DNA from 3 places in the Glutamicibacter soli genome. Region 2 is predicted to be linked to each of the others. Evidence: riboswitches for the same ligand, from Rfam matches in the RefSeq annotation. Region 2 holds a riboswitch; each other region holds the start of a gene.
The links. Region 2 has a riboswitch for S-adenosylmethionine ahead of ACTX90_RS17995 (flavin reductase family protein). Riboswitches for the same ligand answer to the same signal wherever they lie in the genome.

Region 1: another riboswitch for S-adenosylmethionine. It lies ahead of ACTX90_RS03105 (hypothetical protein); the one in region 2 lies ahead of ACTX90_RS17995 (flavin reductase family protein).
Region 3: another riboswitch for S-adenosylmethionine. It lies ahead of ACTX90_RS15915 (hypothetical protein); the one in region 2 lies ahead of ACTX90_RS17995 (flavin reductase family protein).

What each region holds. Positions count from the first base shown of each region.
Region 1 covers NZ_CM125969.1:633,373-639,173, reverse strand. The annotation lists gene ACTX90_RS03120 (hypothetical protein) at 131-556, opposite strand; gene ACTX90_RS03115 (helix-turn-helix domain-containing protein) at 705-1,268, opposite strand; gene ACTX90_RS03110 (DinB family protein) at 1,470-2,069, shown strand; SAM riboswitch class IV at 2,144-2,257, shown strand; gene ACTX90_RS03105 (hypothetical protein) at 2,273-2,539, shown strand; gene ACTX90_RS03100 (VIT1/CCC1 transporter family protein) at 2,595-3,698, shown strand; gene ACTX90_RS03095 (LOG family protein) at 3,768-4,946, opposite strand; gene ACTX90_RS03090 (SNF2-related protein) at 5,034-5,801, shown strand, end outside.
Region 2 covers NZ_CM125969.1:3,789,587-3,795,387, forward strand. The annotation lists gene ACTX90_RS17980 (hypothetical protein) at 131-307, opposite strand; gene ACTX90_RS17985 (ZIP family metal transporter) at 361-1,101, opposite strand; gene dnaB (replicative DNA helicase) at 1,163-2,518, opposite strand; gene ACTX90_RS17995 (flavin reductase family protein) at 3,120-3,620, opposite strand; SAM riboswitch class IV at 3,718-3,834, opposite strand; gene ACTX90_RS18000 (helix-turn-helix domain-containing protein) at 4,186-4,740, opposite strand; gene ACTX90_RS18005 (DMT family transporter) at 4,883-5,707, shown strand; gene ACTX90_RS18010 (NAD(P)-binding domain-containing protein) at 5,797-5,801, opposite strand, start outside.
Region 3 covers NZ_CM125969.1:3,355,789-3,361,589, reverse strand. The annotation lists gene ACTX90_RS15940 (hypothetical protein) at 1-270, shown strand, start outside; gene ACTX90_RS15935 (APC family permease) at 377-1,693, opposite strand; gene ACTX90_RS15930 (DUF421 domain-containing protein) at 1,690-2,145, opposite strand; gene ACTX90_RS15925 (hypothetical protein) at 2,145-2,681, opposite strand; gene ACTX90_RS15920 (4a-hydroxytetrahydrobiopterin dehydratase) at 2,863-3,513, shown strand; SAM riboswitch class IV at 3,663-3,776, shown strand; gene ACTX90_RS15915 (hypothetical protein) at 3,830-4,390, shown strand; gene ACTX90_RS15910 (AAA family ATPase) at 4,485-5,801, opposite strand, start outside.

The DNA.
Region 1 (5,801 bases), 700 kb from region 2:
ACCCCTTTCAAAATAATGATGTGGATCACATTACGAAAGAGGCGGGGAGAAATCCTTGGACGAATAAACCAAAGGGAAAGTCAAAAGTTCCAAAGAACGCGGCGCGGGATGGCGTCCTTCCGGCCGATGATCAGGCTTTTTTCGCCGAGGTGGCACCCTTGACCATCGCGCGGTCGACTTCGTGAATTCCCAGGCAGAATCCAACCGAAAGGATGATCGACTTGATGGTGAGCTCGCTGATGTCGTCGGGAACGTAGACCAGCTGCACCGGTCCGGCTAGGACGATCAGGACCAGAGCCCAAATGTTGTAGGCCCAGGACGTCCGGGCCTCCATCATTTCCGGATGCCGCGCCCGGCGGCGGATCGTGCGCACACCCAGCATGATGATGACGACCGCGAGAATGGCGGCGCCGAGGAAAAAGAAGTTGCGCTGGGTCCGCAGCCACGCAAGGGTCGATCCGACCAGGATGCCGACCAGGGCCGAAGCCCACCAGCTGATGGAGCGCAATTCGTGCGGTTTGGACTCCGCGCTTCCGGTGGATTTACCAGTCGCCATTGCACTCCTTCCTGTCTTCACTAGCCTGCCTGCGTCGGCGGGCACTATTCCAAGAATACGCGGTGCAGTGGCCAGCCGTGAACGCGGCGCCTCTTCGCGGCAGGCTCTGTCCGGGGAGTCACACCACCCCGGGAGCCACTGCACAGACTCAGAGAATCAGGGTCCAGAGCACCACGGCAGGTTCATCGCCGGGGTTTTCCCAGCTGTGCGGTTCCCGCCCCGGAAAGGTCATGGTGTCCCCCGCAGCGAGCTCGACCACCCGTTCGGGCAGCACCAGCGTGAACACCCCGGAGGCCACGTGCAGCACTTCGAGCTCGCAATCCACCGAATACAGTTCGTTCTCCCCCTTGCCCCGGGGTTCCACTTCAGCGCGAATGACCTGGACGCGCTTTTCGCCGCGCGGGGTGACCAGCTTCTCGGTGATGCCCGAGCCTCCCAGCGAGATGCGCGGCGCATCCCCCAGTCGCACCAAAGTCGTGTCCGGTACTTCGAACAGGGTCCCGACCTCGATCCCCAGCACCTCGCAGAGCTTGAGCAGCGTGGAGACCGACGGACTGGTCAAGTCGCGTTCGACGCGGGAAAGAAACCCCTTGGTCAACCCGGAAAGCTCGGCGACCTGGTCGATCGTCATGTGCTGCTGCTGGCGGACGCCGCGCAGCCGTGCTCCGATGTTGATTGACGAGCCTGAGGGTTCGACGGGCAGAGCTTTCATCCGTGGGGCACCTGGACCTGTTCACTCGAAGGATAGGCAGCGACCGCTGGAGTGTACTTCTGCCGGCCGCTCTGCGTCCCCAGTTTACCAATACGCAACTTCCGGCCAACCGGAGCGGAAGAATATGACACCTTGGCTTCGGTGGCTTCCCATTTCCTGAAGCGGGTTCCCCGAACCGTGGCCTGCACCTACACTCGGTCCATGGACGGCACCCCGAACAGCACCGCGGCCAGGCTGCGCGAATACCTGAACGACGCGCGGCAGGCAGTCATCTTCAAAAGCCGGCAGCTCGGCGAGGAGCTGGCCCGCCAACCCATGACCCCCACCGGCACGCACGTGCTGGGCGTCGTGCACCATCTGGCGATCACCGAGTACGGCTACTTCGGTGCGTGCCTCAATCGGCCGGTCAACGACTCCTACGTCCAGCAGCTGCTGGACATCGACGACCCGCAGGCGGATTTCATTCCGCCAGCCGATGCCAGCGCGCAGCAGGTCATCGAGCTCTACCAGCGGGCCATCGCCTTCGCCGAGGCCGGGTTCGACCAGCTGGAGCTCGCCTCCCCGGCCGAAGTCCCCTGGTGGGTCCGCCACCGGCACACCACCCTGGAACATCTCATGGTGCACATGATCGCAGAGACCTCGCGCCATGCAGGCCATCTGGACATCGTCCGCGAGCTGCTGGACGGGCAGGTCGGGCTGCGCGCGGAAGCGCCGAACCTGCCGGACTACACGCCCCGGCAATGGCAGGAGCAGCGCGACCGGCTGCAGCAGACCGCGCAGTCCAAGCGAGGCTCCGACTAGGGCTTCGCGCGGAGTTCATATTACGGAATGAAACTTCACGACTTAATATTGCGGCGGTAGCATCGACACTGTTGCTTCACGAGACGCGGCGCCAAGCTCCGACTGGCCGCGCACCAACCCCAGGTTCATGGGTGGTTCGGATGAAGAAGCGGTCCGGGCATCGACCGATGCGCGGGCAAGAGCTCAGCGAGAGTTGTCGTGTCATGGCATTTTCCGTCCTCCCCATCATCGATCTGCAGACCGGACAGGTGCAGTTCACCGTGCAGGACCGCTGGTACACCCGCTACATTTCAGACCCGGCGCACCTTGAGCGGCTGATCACCCGTTCCTCCCGGCGCCCGGTCTTCGATCCCGCGGCCGGCGAGCTGGTGGTGTTCGTGGCGTCCGCCGGGCAGCCCGATGGGCGCAGCGTTGCTTTTAGGCTTGCCAAATTCCCCGGCACCATCTCGCTGGCTAAACTGAGAGGCTGAACAGAATCCCGGGTTTCGTTGAGAAATCCCAAGCCGTAGGAGAGTCATCCTCGTGATGTCACACAGCCCCACGACTGAGCCCACCCCCGCCCAGATCCGCCGCTGGCGCAAGTACGTTGCGGACGAGGTCGCCGAAGGCGCCATCTACCGCGCGCTGGCCCAGAAGAAGACCGGACAGGAAAAGCAGATCCTGCTGGGACTGGCCGCGGCGGAAGAACGCCATGAGGAATACTGGCGCACCAAGCTCGGGGCGCATGCCCGCCCGGTGCGTCCCTCGCTGCGTCGCAGCTTCCTGCGTTTCCTCGCCCTGAGCTTCGGCTCGGTGTTCGTGCTCGCGCTGGCGCAGCGGGCCGAAAGCAGCACCCCCTACGCGACCGATGCCGACGCGTCGCCGCAGATGGCCGCCGACGAGCAGGTCCACGAGGAAGTCGTCCGCGCCCTGGCCACCGCGGGCCGCGCGCAGCTGTCGGGCAACTTCCGCGCCGCGGTCTTCGGCGCCAACGACGGCCTGGTCTCCAACCTGGCCCTGGTCATGGGCATCGGGGCGACCGGTGTTTCCTCCGGACTGGTGCTGTTCTCCGGCATCGCCGGCCTGCTGGCCGGCGCGCTGTCCATGGCCGCCGGCGAATACGTCTCCGTGCGTTCGCAGCGCGAGCTGCTCACGGCTTCGCGTCCCACTCAGGTGACGCTGACCGCCGCCCCTGACCTGGATTTGGACGCCAATGAACTGGTGCTCATCTACAAGGCCCGCGGCATGACCGACGAGGATGCCGAGCACCGCGCTGCAGAACGCATGGGCCTGTTCACCTGCGACTGCAACCCGTCCTTCTCGCTGAACCCGGAAGCCCGGGCCGAAGAGCTGGCGAACGAGCACGAGGAACTGGGCTCGGCCACCGGCGCCGCGGCGACTTCCTTCTGCCTGTTCGCCTCCGGAGCGGTCATCCCGATCCTTCCCTACATCTTCGGCATGTCAGGCCTGGCTGCGATCATCACCTCGGTGCTGCTGGTCGGCGCCGCGCTGATGATCACCGGCGGCATTGTCGGGCTGCTGTCCGGGGCCTCGCCGATGAAGCGCGGCCTGCGCCAGCTGGCCATCGGCTGGGGCGCCGCCGCAGTCACCTACTGCCTCGGCTTGCTGTTCGGCACCAACGTGGCCTGAGCCCCGCAGGCTCGATGAGCCATTCCCACGGCCGCCGCCTGCTTCACCAGGCGGCGGCCGTTGCCGTTCTCAGAATCTGGTGCGCCGGCGCAGCGACTGCATGCCGCCGATGAATTCCACCGCTTCGGCCACCGAATCGACCAGAGCGATCTTGTCCTCCATGATCTGCTCGGCGGCCAGCGCCTTGAGCAGCTGCCAAGCCGGCAGTGTGCGGGTCCAATGCTCGCGGCCGACCAACACCAGCGGCACCACCCTGGCCCCGGTGGCGTAGTAGTTCTCGCAGGCGTCCTGGAAGATTTCCTGCACCGTGCCGGCGGAACCGGGCAGCACCACGATCCCGCCGTTGGATTGCTCCAGCAGCAGCGCCTCGCGGGTCGCGTTGGCGAAGAACTTGGCGATGTGCGTGGCGAACAGGTTCGGCGGTTCGTGCCCGAAGAACCAGGTCGGAACCCCCAGCGAGGTGCGTTCCGAGGGAAAGCGGGCCTTCACGGCGAGCGCGGTGCGCGCCCAGCCGGTGCGCCGGTGGATCGCGTCCGGTTCCGCCGCCAGCATCTGCAGGGCCGTGGAGATCTCCTCCCGCCCGCGGTCGGCCAGCCAGGCACCGGCGTTCGCCGCTTCCATGGCTCCCGGTCCCCCGCCGGTGGCCACGGCGTATCCGGCGCGGGTCAGCCGCGCCCCGAGGTCCAGCGCCTGCGCGTACTGCTCGGTGCCTCGGCTCAGGGCGTGCCCGCCCATGACTCCGATGATCGGGGTGTCCTTGAAGGCGCCGTCGTAGACCTCGGAGATCAGCGCCTGCCCCACGTGGTGGTCGTGCAGCGTCGATGCCATCGCCTGGTCGTCGCTCAGCAGCTGGCGCGGACCGTGCTGCTGCGAGTAGGTGTAGATCCGCGCGTCCGGCACATGCTCATAGGTCTGCGTGCTGATTCCCTCGTACAGTTCCTCGGGGGTGTACAGCCCGCGGTCGCTGGTGCGGAAGGGGAGCTGCTCCCCCGAGTCCATGCACAACCCGCCGGTGCCCTGGACCAAGGCGCGGCCGGCTTCACTGAACTGGCAGTCGATGAACAGCGCCTCGGCCAGGTCCAGCGCGGCGAGCACCGTATCGCGCCCGCGCAGATCCACCCGGTGCACCCGCCAGCTGCGGCCGCGGGAGCGCTGGAAACCCAGCGCTTCGGCCGCCAAGCGGTCGAATTCCGCCAGTGAGGTGATGTTGACGGCGCGCGCCGGAAGATACGGCCAGACTTGGGACATGGCTCCACGCTACGTGACAGTTAGGGATTATTCACAGTAGGGGGCTCTCAACTTTCACGACGGGCCAGAACGTGAAACGATTAGCGGATGACTAATGCCGTTCCACCGACCATCGACGCAAGGCACCTGCTGGCGTTCTTGGGCAATGTTCCCTTCTTCCACGGCAAGAAACTCGCCGACGAAGCCAATGCCGTGGTCGATGTTGAATTCGATGAGTCATCGGGGCAGATCGAAGGCACCGTGTTTGCCGGCGGCGAGGACTTTTCGCCCATGGTCCAGCTGCGCCGCGGCGCCGCCGGCTGGGAAATCGACTCCGGCGAATGCAGCTGCGACACCCCCGGCATCTGCCCGCACATCGCGGCCCTGGTGCTGACCTCCAACAAGCTCTCCGGGCTGGCCAAGGTGGCCACCAAGATGGAGGAGAAGGTCGTCACCACCTGGTCCAAGCAGGCAGACACCTGGTACGCCGAACGCGAGCCGCGCCCCAGCGACGGGCTGGTCGGCTCCCCCAACGACCCGGTGGTGCCGATGGCGCTGCAGTTCCTGCTTTTCGACGCCAAGAACACCACCCAGCAGCAGCAATGGATGCCGACCGGCAAGCTGCCGCACGCCACCCACCGCAACCGCCGCTTCCGCCTGGGCGTGCGCCCCATGGTGCGCAACTCCGAGGGCCGTTGGGTGCGCGGCCAGCTGCGCTGGACCACCATTGGCTTCAAGACCTTCGGCTGGAACCTGCTGCGCGCGCAGCACCACTGGTTCTGCAGGTTCGCGGCGATGGCCCGCAGCAACACCCAGACCAACTTCAAGACCGACGAGGACTGGCTGTTCCTGGACGAGTACTCCTCGAACCTGCTC
Region 2 (5,801 bases):
ATAGTATCTATGTATCTATCCGAACAATAGACACTACAGAAAAATTGCACCTGTTGCGAATTGTTATAAATGCTCCGTAACGAGAATCGCATCGTTGCAAAGTGATTAAACGTGTGCATGCTTTATCGGTTCATGATTGCAAGATTGCGAACCACACATAACGCGCAGTAACAGTGGTCACCGCCATGGCCTCGAACGCGACCAGGAACACCAGGATGAACATGCCCAGAGTCGTGGACAGGTACTGCGGCGCGTAGATGGTCTCGACGCCGGGCGCACCGGTACGAGAGCTTTTGTTCTGGGGCATGGAATCATTCTCGCAGAACCGCGGCGGCTTCAGTCCACCCGTGGGATCGGCGGCTATCCGCCCAGTGCGTGCAGCGAAAAGGCGCTGAGGAATCCGGCGGTGACCAGCAGCCCGGTGTAGTCGTGGTCCACCGCGTAGGCCTCGGGAATCATGGTGTCGGCGATCATCGTGAGGATGCCTCCCGCGGCCACGGCGGTGGTGAAGGCCAGCACCTCGGCAGGCATGCCCTCCAAGGCAATCGCCCCGATGAAGGCGGCCAGACCGCTGGCCAGCACGATCGAGCCCCACAGGGCGAAGATCGACCGGCTACTGCGCCCGGAGGCCTTCATATCCGCCGAACTAGCCAGCCCCTCGGGAATGTTGGAGACGAAAATGGCGATCAGCATGGTCGGATTCACGCTGGCTCCCGCGACAAGCCCCAGGCCCAGCGCCACGGATTCCGGGATGCCGTCGATCAGCGCGCCGACGGCGATGGCTGATCCGGAGGAGGATCCGGAGCTGCCTGCCTGGGTGCGGCTTCTCTTGCGGCTGCGCCTGGCCAGCAGCGCGTTGGCGCCGAAGTAGAGCAGGGCGCCGGCAGCGACCCCGGCGGCCGTGGCCGCCAGCCCGCCCATGGTGAAGGCCTCCAGCACCAACTCGAAGCTCAGCGCGCTGACCAGCACGCCGGCGCCGAACGCCATGACGGCGCAGACCCAGACCCGGGGAATTCGCAGCCACCAGGCCGCTACGGCCCCGATCAGCAGCGCTGATCCGGCCACGGTTCCCCAGAGCAACGCTTGGAGGGAGACGAACATGACACCCACTATAGTTGGCGGTCAGCCAACCCAGTAGGTGCCCTGGAAATGCCGGCCGGGGCTACCCTTCCGAGGACATGTTGCTGAAGCGCGAGTAATGTCCCTGGAATGCCACGGTGATGGTCTTGGTGGGACCTGCACGGTGCTTCGCGATGATCACGTCGGCTTCGCCCGGACGGTTCTCCTTGTCGTACACATCGTCGCGGTGCAGCAGGATGACCATGTCGGCGTCCTGCTCGATCGAGCCCGATTCGCGAAGGTCCGAGACCATGGGCCGCTTATCGGTACGCTGCTCGGAACCACGGTTCAGCTGCGACAGCGCAATCAGCGGCACGTCGAGCTCCTTGGCCAGCAGCTTGAGGTTACGCGAGAACTCGGAGACTTCCTGCTGGCGCGATTCCACACGCTTGCCCGAACTCATCAGCTGCAGATAGTCGAGGATGATCATGCGCAACTCGTTGCGCTGCTTCAGGCGTCGGCACTTGGCGCGGATTTCCATCATGGACATGTTCGGCGAATCGTCGATGAACAGCGGGGCCTCGTTCAGCCGGCCCATGGTGGTCGCGATCTTGGTCCACTGCGCGTCCTCCACCGAGCCCTTGCGCAGGTCCTGCAGCTGGATGGATGCTTCCGCCGAGAGCAGGCGCATTGCGATCTCGTTGCGGCCCATTTCCAGGGAGAAGAACACGGTGGCCATGTTGTGCTTGATGGCCGCGGAACGGGCGAAGTCCAGCGCGAACGTCGACTTGCCCACGGCGGGGCGGGCCGCGATGATGATCATCTGGCCGCCCTTCAGGCCCTGGGTCAGCTCGTCGAACTCGTAGAAGCCGGTGGGCACGCCGGTGATGCCGTCGCCGGCGTTGGCGGCGTTCTCGATCTCGTCGACGGTACCCTCGATGATTTCGGACAGCCGCACGTAGTCTTCGCTGCCGCGGTTCTCGGAGACCTTGTAGACCTCGGCCTGCGCCTCGTTGACGATGGCATCCACCTCGCCGTCGGGCGAGTAGCCCATCTGGACGATACGGGTTCCGGCGTCCACCAGGCGGCGCAGCACGGCGCGTTCGCGCACGATTTCCGCGTAGTAGCCGGCGTTCGCGGCGGTCGGCACCTGCTGGATCAGATTGTGCAGGTAGGCGGCTCCGCCGACGCGAGCGATCTCGTTGCGCTTGGTCAGCAGGTCGGCCACGGTCACGGCATCCGCGGGCTCGCCGCGGCCGTACAGGTCGATGACCGCCTCGTAGATTGCTTCATGGGCGGGACGGTAGAAGTCGGTGCCGCGAAGGACTTCGACGACATCGGCAATGGCGTCCTTGGAGAGCATCATGCCGCCAAGAACCGACATCTCGGCTTCGATATCCTGCGGCGGCTTGCGCCCCGCATCCGATGCTCGCTCTTCGTAGATCGGCTCTGCGCTCATTACAGACACTTCCATCCCCTATGTACCCGCCGGGAAACCACTTTTGCCATGTCGGCAACTGTCCATCGTGTCAGCACCAACCGACAGTTGGGCCCGGAGCCCTTGTGGATAGTCTTTCCCAGTGCCAACACTAGGTGGGTTATTAACAGAGGTAAACCCTGATATCCACAGAATATGTGGATAACCTACAACCTCCTGTGGATTCCCCTGTTCACTACGTGGGGATAATCCTGTGGATTACCCCACTTAAATGCCGGACATTAGAACTTGACTTGGGTATTTATGTTTTCACAGCTGTGGATAGAGAGTTAATTTTTTCCACTGCACACAGGCTCCGAAAACGTTATCAACAGCCAAAATCCCGGAATCAAGGTGTTTTTCACAAGTTATCAACCCCAATCAACAGGCTATCCACAAAGCTGTGGATAGTGCTGTGGATAGCAGCTCCGTCATAATCGCGTGATGAGCGGTGGAAACCCGCAGGTCGGCGAACTCCAGTCCATGGATACCGGGCATCCGGGCCCGGAGCTGCGCAGTTTGGAATTAAAAACGCTGCGGCGCGAAGGATGATTCTTCGCGCCGCAGCGTCTGGTGATGTCAGTTAAACGAGTTCGGGCACTGGCAGTGAGTGAAATCGCGAATCGTGGAAGATCTGCGGGGAATGGTTGGAGAAGTCATGACCGTGGACCTCCAGGAAGATCACCCAATGGTCGCCGGCTTCCACTTCGTTGTAGATCGAGGTCTCCAGCCAGAGGGTGGATTCCTGGATGAACAGGGCGGCTTGCTCAGTCTCATGGGTATCTACGCCGGCAAAGCGGTCGCCGTGCTTTGAGGCGATCTGCCCGCAAATCCCGTCGTTGCGCTCGCTGAGCACCGAGACGCCGATACGCTCCGCGGCACGCAGCTTGGGCCAGGTGTTGGAGGTTTTCTGCACCGCGAACATGACCAGGGCTGGCTCCAGCGATACTCCGACGGTAAAGGACGACGCGACGAGGCCGGTTTTCTCCCCGTCAATGACGGCGCAGAGTGCGGCGACGCCTGATGGATGCTGCGCGAAAACCTTGCGCAGGGTCAGCGGGTCAAGATCCTGATTCAAAGACATGGCTCGATTCCTTCGGGTCGTGCCCAACGAGCGGGAACGTCCGGCAACAGCCCGTGGAGTTCACTTCTGCGCGCTGCCAGATGTTTGCACACTCGATGTGCGGTACTTGTGCCACGCGTTCTTGCGTGGGACCGAATCCTCACCTGGAGCACCCCACTACCGTTGAGAGGGTTGCCGGCCAGCAAGCCAGGGCTTATAGCTGACGCTCTTGATTCTGGTTAAAACCATATTGCTCGTTACGCCGCACGGTCAAACATTTCACTTCTCAAATCGCAATATTCAAGAAATTGTTCGACTTCTTCGGTAATTTCCGTGTTCCGATCATCCTTTTATTCGGAAGTTTCAGTCATTTTGCACGCATCTCCAGCCAACTTGTGCGGTTTGATTTCAAAGAATGCAGCGGGCCAAGGCAATCAAGCCGCTGGCTTCGTACATCTGCCATGCCGAGGGCAGGCGTCGCCCAAGCCCCCACAGACTTGCAGAACCCGACTCCCCGGACACCCCCGGGCGGTCCACAGCGATTCTTCCGCCAGAAGTACCGCCGCGCTGGCGGCCAGCCCGCCCGTCACGAAATGACGTTTCGAACGAACTTCACCGGTTCCGCGCCGGCATTCACGTAGGAATAGGACTGCGAACTGGGGTAGGTTGCATGTTCCCCCGCGTTCAGGTCCAGGACCGTCGAGGCGAACTCAATGAGCAGCTTGCCGTGAACTACCAAGATCATTTCCGACCAGCCTTGGGGATCGGGCTGGGCGTCATATCGTTCGCCGGGCGCAAGCACCCACGTCCACAATTGCACCTCTTCGCTGGCGGGGGCCGACCCCAGCAGCATCGCCCGACTCTGCGGACTACTCCCCTTCCACGCCAGTTCATTGATTTCGGAACGGGCCGCAGTAGGCGCGGTCACCAGATCAACGAAGCGAATTCCCAGCGCTTCCGCCAATTGGTCGAGTCCCGCCAGGCTGATATTCGCCTCGCCGGCTTCGAGGTTGATGATCGTGCGTCGGCTGACCCCCGAGCGCTGCGCAAGAATTGCCTGGCTCAGTCCCGCGCGTTTTCGGAAGTCGCGGAGATTGGATCCAACGTTGCGGAGAACCGGAGAGTCACTGGAATCTTGCATGTGCACTATTCTGCACTATATGATGTGCAGAATGGTGCACATTTCTGCCATACGGGAAAATTTTTCACTCAGCAGGCAAGATGCCGCCCTCCTTGCCATCACGTCCGTTTGGGGCGGAACTTTCCTGCTGATTCACTTGGCCATGCGCCACAGCGGACCGATGTTCTTTGTCGGCGTCCGATTTGTCATCGCAGGCTTGGTCGCCGCGGCCATTTTCTCGAAGTCGCTCCGCAGGATCACCGGCAGGGAGTTATGGGCCGGAACGGCCATCGGCGTGATGATCTTCCTGGGTTATGGGCTGCAGACCCAAGGGCTTCAAACCATCAATAGCAGCACTTCGGCGTTCCTGACAGCGCTGTACGTGCCGATGGTTCCGCTGTTGCAATGGCTGGTCTTTCGCCAGCGCCCCCACACGATGGTTTTGCTCGGGGCGGGTCTCGCCTTTGTCGGACTACTGCTGCTGGCTGGACCGGGTGCCGTCACCCTGGGCTTGGGCCCTGGAGAGATCGCAACCTTGGCCAGCACCCTGCCCATGGCCGCAGAAATCCTGTTGATTGGCTTCTACGCCGGCAAGGTCAACCTGGGCAGGGTCACCGTCATCCAGCTGCTTGTTGCCGGCGGCCTCGGATTCTCCGCCATGCCGGCAGCCGGTGAATCCGTCCCCGAGTTCTCCTGGCTCTGGGCCGCCCCTGCCATTGGTCTGGGAGCCGCAAGTTTCCTGATCCAGGCGACCATGAACTGGGCGCAGAAGTCCGTCTCCCCCGCCCGGGCCACCATTATCTATGCCGGGGAACCGGTCTGGGCCGGAATCTTCGGCCGCATGGCCGGTGACCGGATGCCTGCCTTGGCCTTGCTCGGCGCGGCGGTCATCGTGGCCGGGACGTTGCTCAGCGAGATCCGACCGAGACCGGGGGACACGACACGGGATCAGGCTCAGGCTCCGAATCAGGACGCCCTGACCGAATAAGCCCGCAGACCTTTGGCACGCAGCCCTCGGCCCGCCCGGTCGCACCATCGAACCGGGCGGGCCGAGGACCCTCCAGACGCATCCCCGCGTCAGA
Region 3 (5,801 bases), 430 kb from region 2:
GACGGCCGCGACAGCCAGCCTGCCGCAGGTTCCTCGGACGCCCCGCAGTCGCTGGACGCCGAGGATCCGTTGCGCGGGCCGGACCGGATCCTGGATGAAAGCGACGCTGACCCCTTGCAGCTGAACCCGGAAACGCTGCTTCCCGAGCCGCTGGATGAAGATCGCGCGGTCGAGCCCGACGACGAAGCCGATGATGCAGCGGATATCGGTCTCGACCACGAGCGCCGGGTGAACCTCCCCGACCAGCGTGAGAGTCCCGACCAGCTCTGAACATTGACCTCAAGCGGCCGCGGGCCTTGCGGACGGCAATCCATCCGCAAGGCCCGCGGCTTTCCTCGACGTTCCGCGAGGCCGCCGCCCGTGGCTGCGACGCGGCCTAAGAGGGGCGCTTCGTAGACCGGGAGGTGATCCAGCGGGTTGCGAAATACAGGACCGCACCCAAGGCGAGCAACGCGAGCCCGCGTAGCCAGATCCCGCCATCCTGCTGGACGAGCAGCACAGCGCAGGAAGCCAGCGCGAGATACGGAATGATGATCGGAGCCCGGAAATGCCGGTGCTCCACGCGGTCCCGCCGCAGCACGATGACGGCAAGATTGGTGCTGGTGAACACGAAGAGCAGCAGCAGCACGACGGTCTTGGCCAAGGTCGCCAGATCACCGGTCAGCGTCAATAGCATGGCGATCGCCGTGGTTCCGATGATCGCCACCCACGGGGTGCGGCGATGCGGCAGGACGCGCCCCAGGACAGGCGGCAGCAGCCCCTGCTCCGCCATCCCGAACGCCAGCCGGCTGGACATGATCATGGTCAGCAAAGCGCCATTGGCCACCGCCACCAGGGCTACCAGGCTGAACAGCCAGCTGGGGATCCCGACCCCGGTGGCCTGCACGACATCCAGCAGGGGGCTGGAAGATCCTGCCAGCTCCTTGGGATCCATGGCGATCGAGGTGAGCACGCCAAGCGCTAAGTAGACCACTCCGGCGGTGAGCAGTGCGGCGAACAGCGCCCGGGGGTAGACCCGCGGCACGTCCACGACTTCCTCCGCGACGTTGGCGGAGACCTCGAATCCGACAAAAGAGTAGTAGGCCAACAGCGAGCCCGCGAAGATCGCGGCAACCGGCGTGGTGTCTTCGGGGAACTGGGCCAGACGTGACGCGTCCCCGTTGCCGTCGCCCAGGAATATGGCCGCCACGACGATCACCAGCAGCAATCCCGACAGTTCGATTGCCGTCATCCCGACATTCGCCCGCACCGATTCCTTGATGCCGCGTGCATTCAATAGCGCGACCAAACCCAGGAAGGCTATTGCGACAGGAATGGCGGGTGCATCGAAGAACACCGAAAGATAGTCCCCGGCAAATGCAATGCTCAAGCCCGCCGCACTGGTGACGCCGGCCGCCAGCATGGAGAAGCCCACAAGGAAGGACACCACAGGTTTTTTGAAGGCCCGCTCGGCGAAAATGGCCGCACCGCCCGCCCTGGGATATTTCGTGACCAGCTCCGCATAGGAGGTGGCCGTGAGCAGCGCCAGAATCAAGGCGACGAGCAACGGGGCCCAAATGGCTCCGCCTGCTTCCGCGGCCACCTCGCCCACCAGCGCGTACACGCCGGCTCCCAGGATGTCGCCGAGGATGAACAGGTACAGCAGGGGGCCGGTGATGCCCTTCTTCAACTTGCTTTCGGTATTGACGCTCATGGCTTGGCCTCTGCTTCCTTGGTGAAGAAGGAGACCTTTCCGTTGGACTCCAGGATGGCGAGCCTGATCGAGCTGTATTCCTCGATCCCCGCATGGCGTGCCAGCATGCTCAACTCGTCGAGGCCGATGCGTTCCCCGCTCAATGCCCGCCGGTCGATCACGCCGTCACGCACGAGCACGATGGGCCGGCCCAGGGTGAGTTTTCCGATCCTGGGCCAGCGCATATTGGCATAGGACAGGACCACTGCCAGGACGATCATGGTGAGCGCGGCCAATAGGCTTCCAGTCAGCGACCGGTCTTCCATGGTGATGCCCTGCTGCACCAGGTCCCCGAGGGCGACGAACAGGATCAACTCGAACGAGCTCAGCTCGCCCAGGGTGGAACGGCCTGCGGCACGGGTCACCAGCCACAGGACCACGAAGGCGATGGCGGCGCGAATGACAATTTCCATTAGGGAACCCTCCAGGTGGTGAACGGTACGTTGACGGTGGAAGCGCCGACTTCGACCTCGAGGTTCCCGTCGGTGCGCAAGTCCCACTGGTCAGAGGCCCGGCCTGTGATGCGAACCAGCATTTGCGTGGCCCCGGGTTGGGGAGCAACCTCGAATTCCACCGCACCGGCCGCGTCGGAACTTTGCGATTCCGGGTCCGGGAAGACCGCCAAGTCCTCGAAGAACAACAGGTAGTCCTCGGCGAGGCGCAGCTTACAGGTATCGGGCAGCGGTTCGTCGGAACTGACAAGTATTTCCAGCTCGACCTCATTGCCTGCCCGCGCCACCAACGGGTGGCGCACGTGGACTTGCATACGGTCCTCGGACTGGTCGGTGCTGGATTCCACATCGAACGCTCCAAGCGCCGCGGCCGCGACGATGGCTGCGACGATGAGGATGATGATCCGGCTCACGATGCGTCGCGTGCGGTGAGCAGTCTCGTCAATGACATCGTCCAACGTTGAATCAGAGACCTTGGCGTTGTGAATATTAGTCATCAAAACTCCTTGTGCCCATATTTGCCGAGATTAGCCGCGGCCGGTGCCGCTCTCCACGGAAGACGGATGTTCACAGCAGTTATCCAGTACGCCGCAACCGTCCGTTGTTTCTGGCAGTCTGCGCAGGTCCATTGAACTTCGCCCCCTCGGGTGGGAAGGTTGCCGGAGAAAGGAGAAACGCATGCCTGCACAGGACGTAATTGCCCAAGACCAGCTCAACGAATACCTCCAGGGGATGCCGCAGTGGCGCCAGATCCCCGGAGCCATTGCCGCGGTTTTCGAGACCAAGACCTCCGCGGCCGCGATCGAGCTTTTCAGCGATATCGCAAGCGCCGCAGAGATGGACAACCACCACCCCGACGTGGACTGGCGCTACAACCGCGTGTTCGTGACAACCACCTCCCATGACGCCGGCGGCCAGGTCACCACCCGCGACATTGCGCTGGCCAGCAAGATCTCCGAGCGGGCCGCGGCCCTCAGGGCCAAACCCCGCGTCGACCTGATCCGCGCAGTGGAGATTGCCATCGACACCGACAAGCCCCAGGAGATCGCGGAGCAATGGGCCGCCGGGCTTGGGTACAAGTCGCTGGAGGACGGCAGCATCGCCGATCCCCACGGTCGCGGCCCGGCGATCTGGTTCCAGAAAACCGACACTCCCAATACGAACCGGCTGCACTTGGACGTGTGGGTTCCGTATTCGGAAAGCGGTCCGGTGCTCACGAAGCTGGAAGAAGTTGGCGCCCACTCCGACGGCGATGCCGTGCCGTCCTTCACCGTCATCACCGACGCCCAGGGCAATCGCTTCTGCATCTGCACCGAGGTCGACCGCTAGCACCGAGCGAACTGCAGTCAAAGGTGGACTTGTCCACCAGAGTCGATGGCTGATCCGGTGTCCGTACCTGTGAAGGCATGGGCACCGGATCTGCTGTATCCGGCGCCGCGGCCATACTGTCGGTAGCTGCGGGTTAGGCTGGATTCCAAGTTCAAGAGCTGCGACGCAAAGTACCTGGCTGGTCGCACGGCAACCCTCCTCATCGAGCGGGGTGCCCCAGGGGAAGAACCGACCCGGACAAAAGTCCCGGGTAAGTCGGTGGGCCAGTCCGGCACAATAGGTGCTCGGCCGGCTCCCTGAGCAGGAGCGAACAACAATGCAGAACCCAGAATTCTCGATCAATCACCCAGAAGGCACCCTGCAGGAACGGCTGTGGAACAGCGTGGTCATGGACTACCCATTTTTCGGAGAACGTCCGGTCGAGCAGTCGGCTTACCGGCAGGCAACCCGCAGCGGGGAATTCGCCAGCGGCAAGCTCAGCGAGACGCCGGAACACCTGCAGAACTACATCCTCCGCTGGATCGCCGCAGGCTTCACACCTGAACTGTATTGGGCCGTCAGTTTGGGAATCAGGGAAGCAGCAGCGCACGCACGTCGGCGTTGCAAGAGTCCGGAGGACCTGCTTCGCCTCGAAGATCGGATGAGACGGCTGGGCATCTTGGCGCCCAACCCGAGGGCAGGGCAGCTCTACAAGGAACTGCAACGCGATGAGCGGGGTGGGGCGGTTCTGGTGGACCGCTGCTACCCGGCGCATGTTGTGCAGCTGGAACCGGAGGAATGGGCGGAGTTTCCGCAACGGTTGCTCTTCGGCCGGCCATCTGCCGCGCTTCAGCAGTTTATTTACGGTGACCCGCTCCATCAAGGGATCACCAACTGAATCGCCCCACGGCAGGAACGCCTTCAAGCGGCAACGATGCGGTGCGCTGGCGCAGCAGGGGGATATTCCTCCCCGGCAAGGAGGAAGGCGCGGCCTACAACCCCTTGCTGCCGCCGTCCTGTTCAGCTTCCGGATCTTGTCCAAATCCGCTGGGCGCTTCGTAGCTCCCTGCCACCCCGGGGAACCATCCGAAGGATGCGTCTTCGCTGAATTCTTCCGGCTCGTCAAGATCCGGGTCGTTGGTTCCCCCGAGGAAGTTTCGCGTGAGAGTGGCCGCATCGCCCATAAGCTCCGCGGCGGCTTCGAGCAGATGGGCGTCACCCGGAGCCTGGTTCGCGACTGCCGCGTTGAGGATGGATCGGCGAACCAATTCCCTGGTGAACGAGGCAGTCGTTCCATCGACAAGGTGCGCAAGCTGTTGCACGGTGTCGGAGCTGGGCTTCAGCTTGGCTGCGTATAGTTCGAGCAGGGCAATACGTCCTTCGAGATCCGGGCGTGGAATCTCCACTGCAAGATCGATGCGCCCGGGGCGCTGCACCAAGGCGCGCTCCAGGGAATCCACGCGGTTCGTGGTCAGCAGGAAGGTGACGTCCGCGTCCGGTTCCAGGCCGTCCATGGTGTCGAGGACTTCGAAAAGCAGCGGCTGGGGGCCGTGGCTGAAGCTGCGGTCTTCGGCGATCAGGTCACAATCTTCCAGTACGACGATCGATGGCTGCAGCGCCCGCGCCATGGCGGCGGCTTGGGAGATGTAGGCCAACGAATCGCCGTTGAGCAGGATGACAGTGTGGTCTTCAGCCGCCGAGGCCAGATACCTGACGGTGTGGGTTTTCCCGGTGCCCGGCGGGCCGTAGAGCAGGACACCGCGTTTGAGATGCGCACCGAGCGCAGTCAGGACATCGCGGTGGGTTCCGACGCCGAGGACTTGTTCCTCAATGCGTTCACGCAGGCCGTCGGGCAGCACGAGCTGTTCGCGCGGGAAGGGTTCGCGCCGGTGGAAGGCGACTCCGGCGTTCGATTCCTGGTACTCGTTGCCCTTGAACGAGATGACCTGGCCCTTGAAGATGCTCGAGGTGCGCAACCCGTTGCGAAATTCCTTGAGGAATGCGTCGGTCACCTGTTCGTCGGGGGACAGGATCTCCAATGCAGCTTCGGGCTTCCCGTACTCCGGATTGGCCTTCCGGATCAAAACTGCCAGCGGGCTGGAGTGGTAATGGAAGAGGTGGATTCCCAGTGTCAGGAATCGACGCTGCTGGTCCGGGCCCACGGCAAGTGAAGCGTAGGAAGGCTCACCCACAATACCCATGTGGTTCTCCGGCATCAGCAGATCGGCCAGATCCGCATGGTACCTTTGCTGCCCGGCGATACCGACGATCTTGGCGGAGGGATCACTGCCGGCAATGCGGTCGAGAAC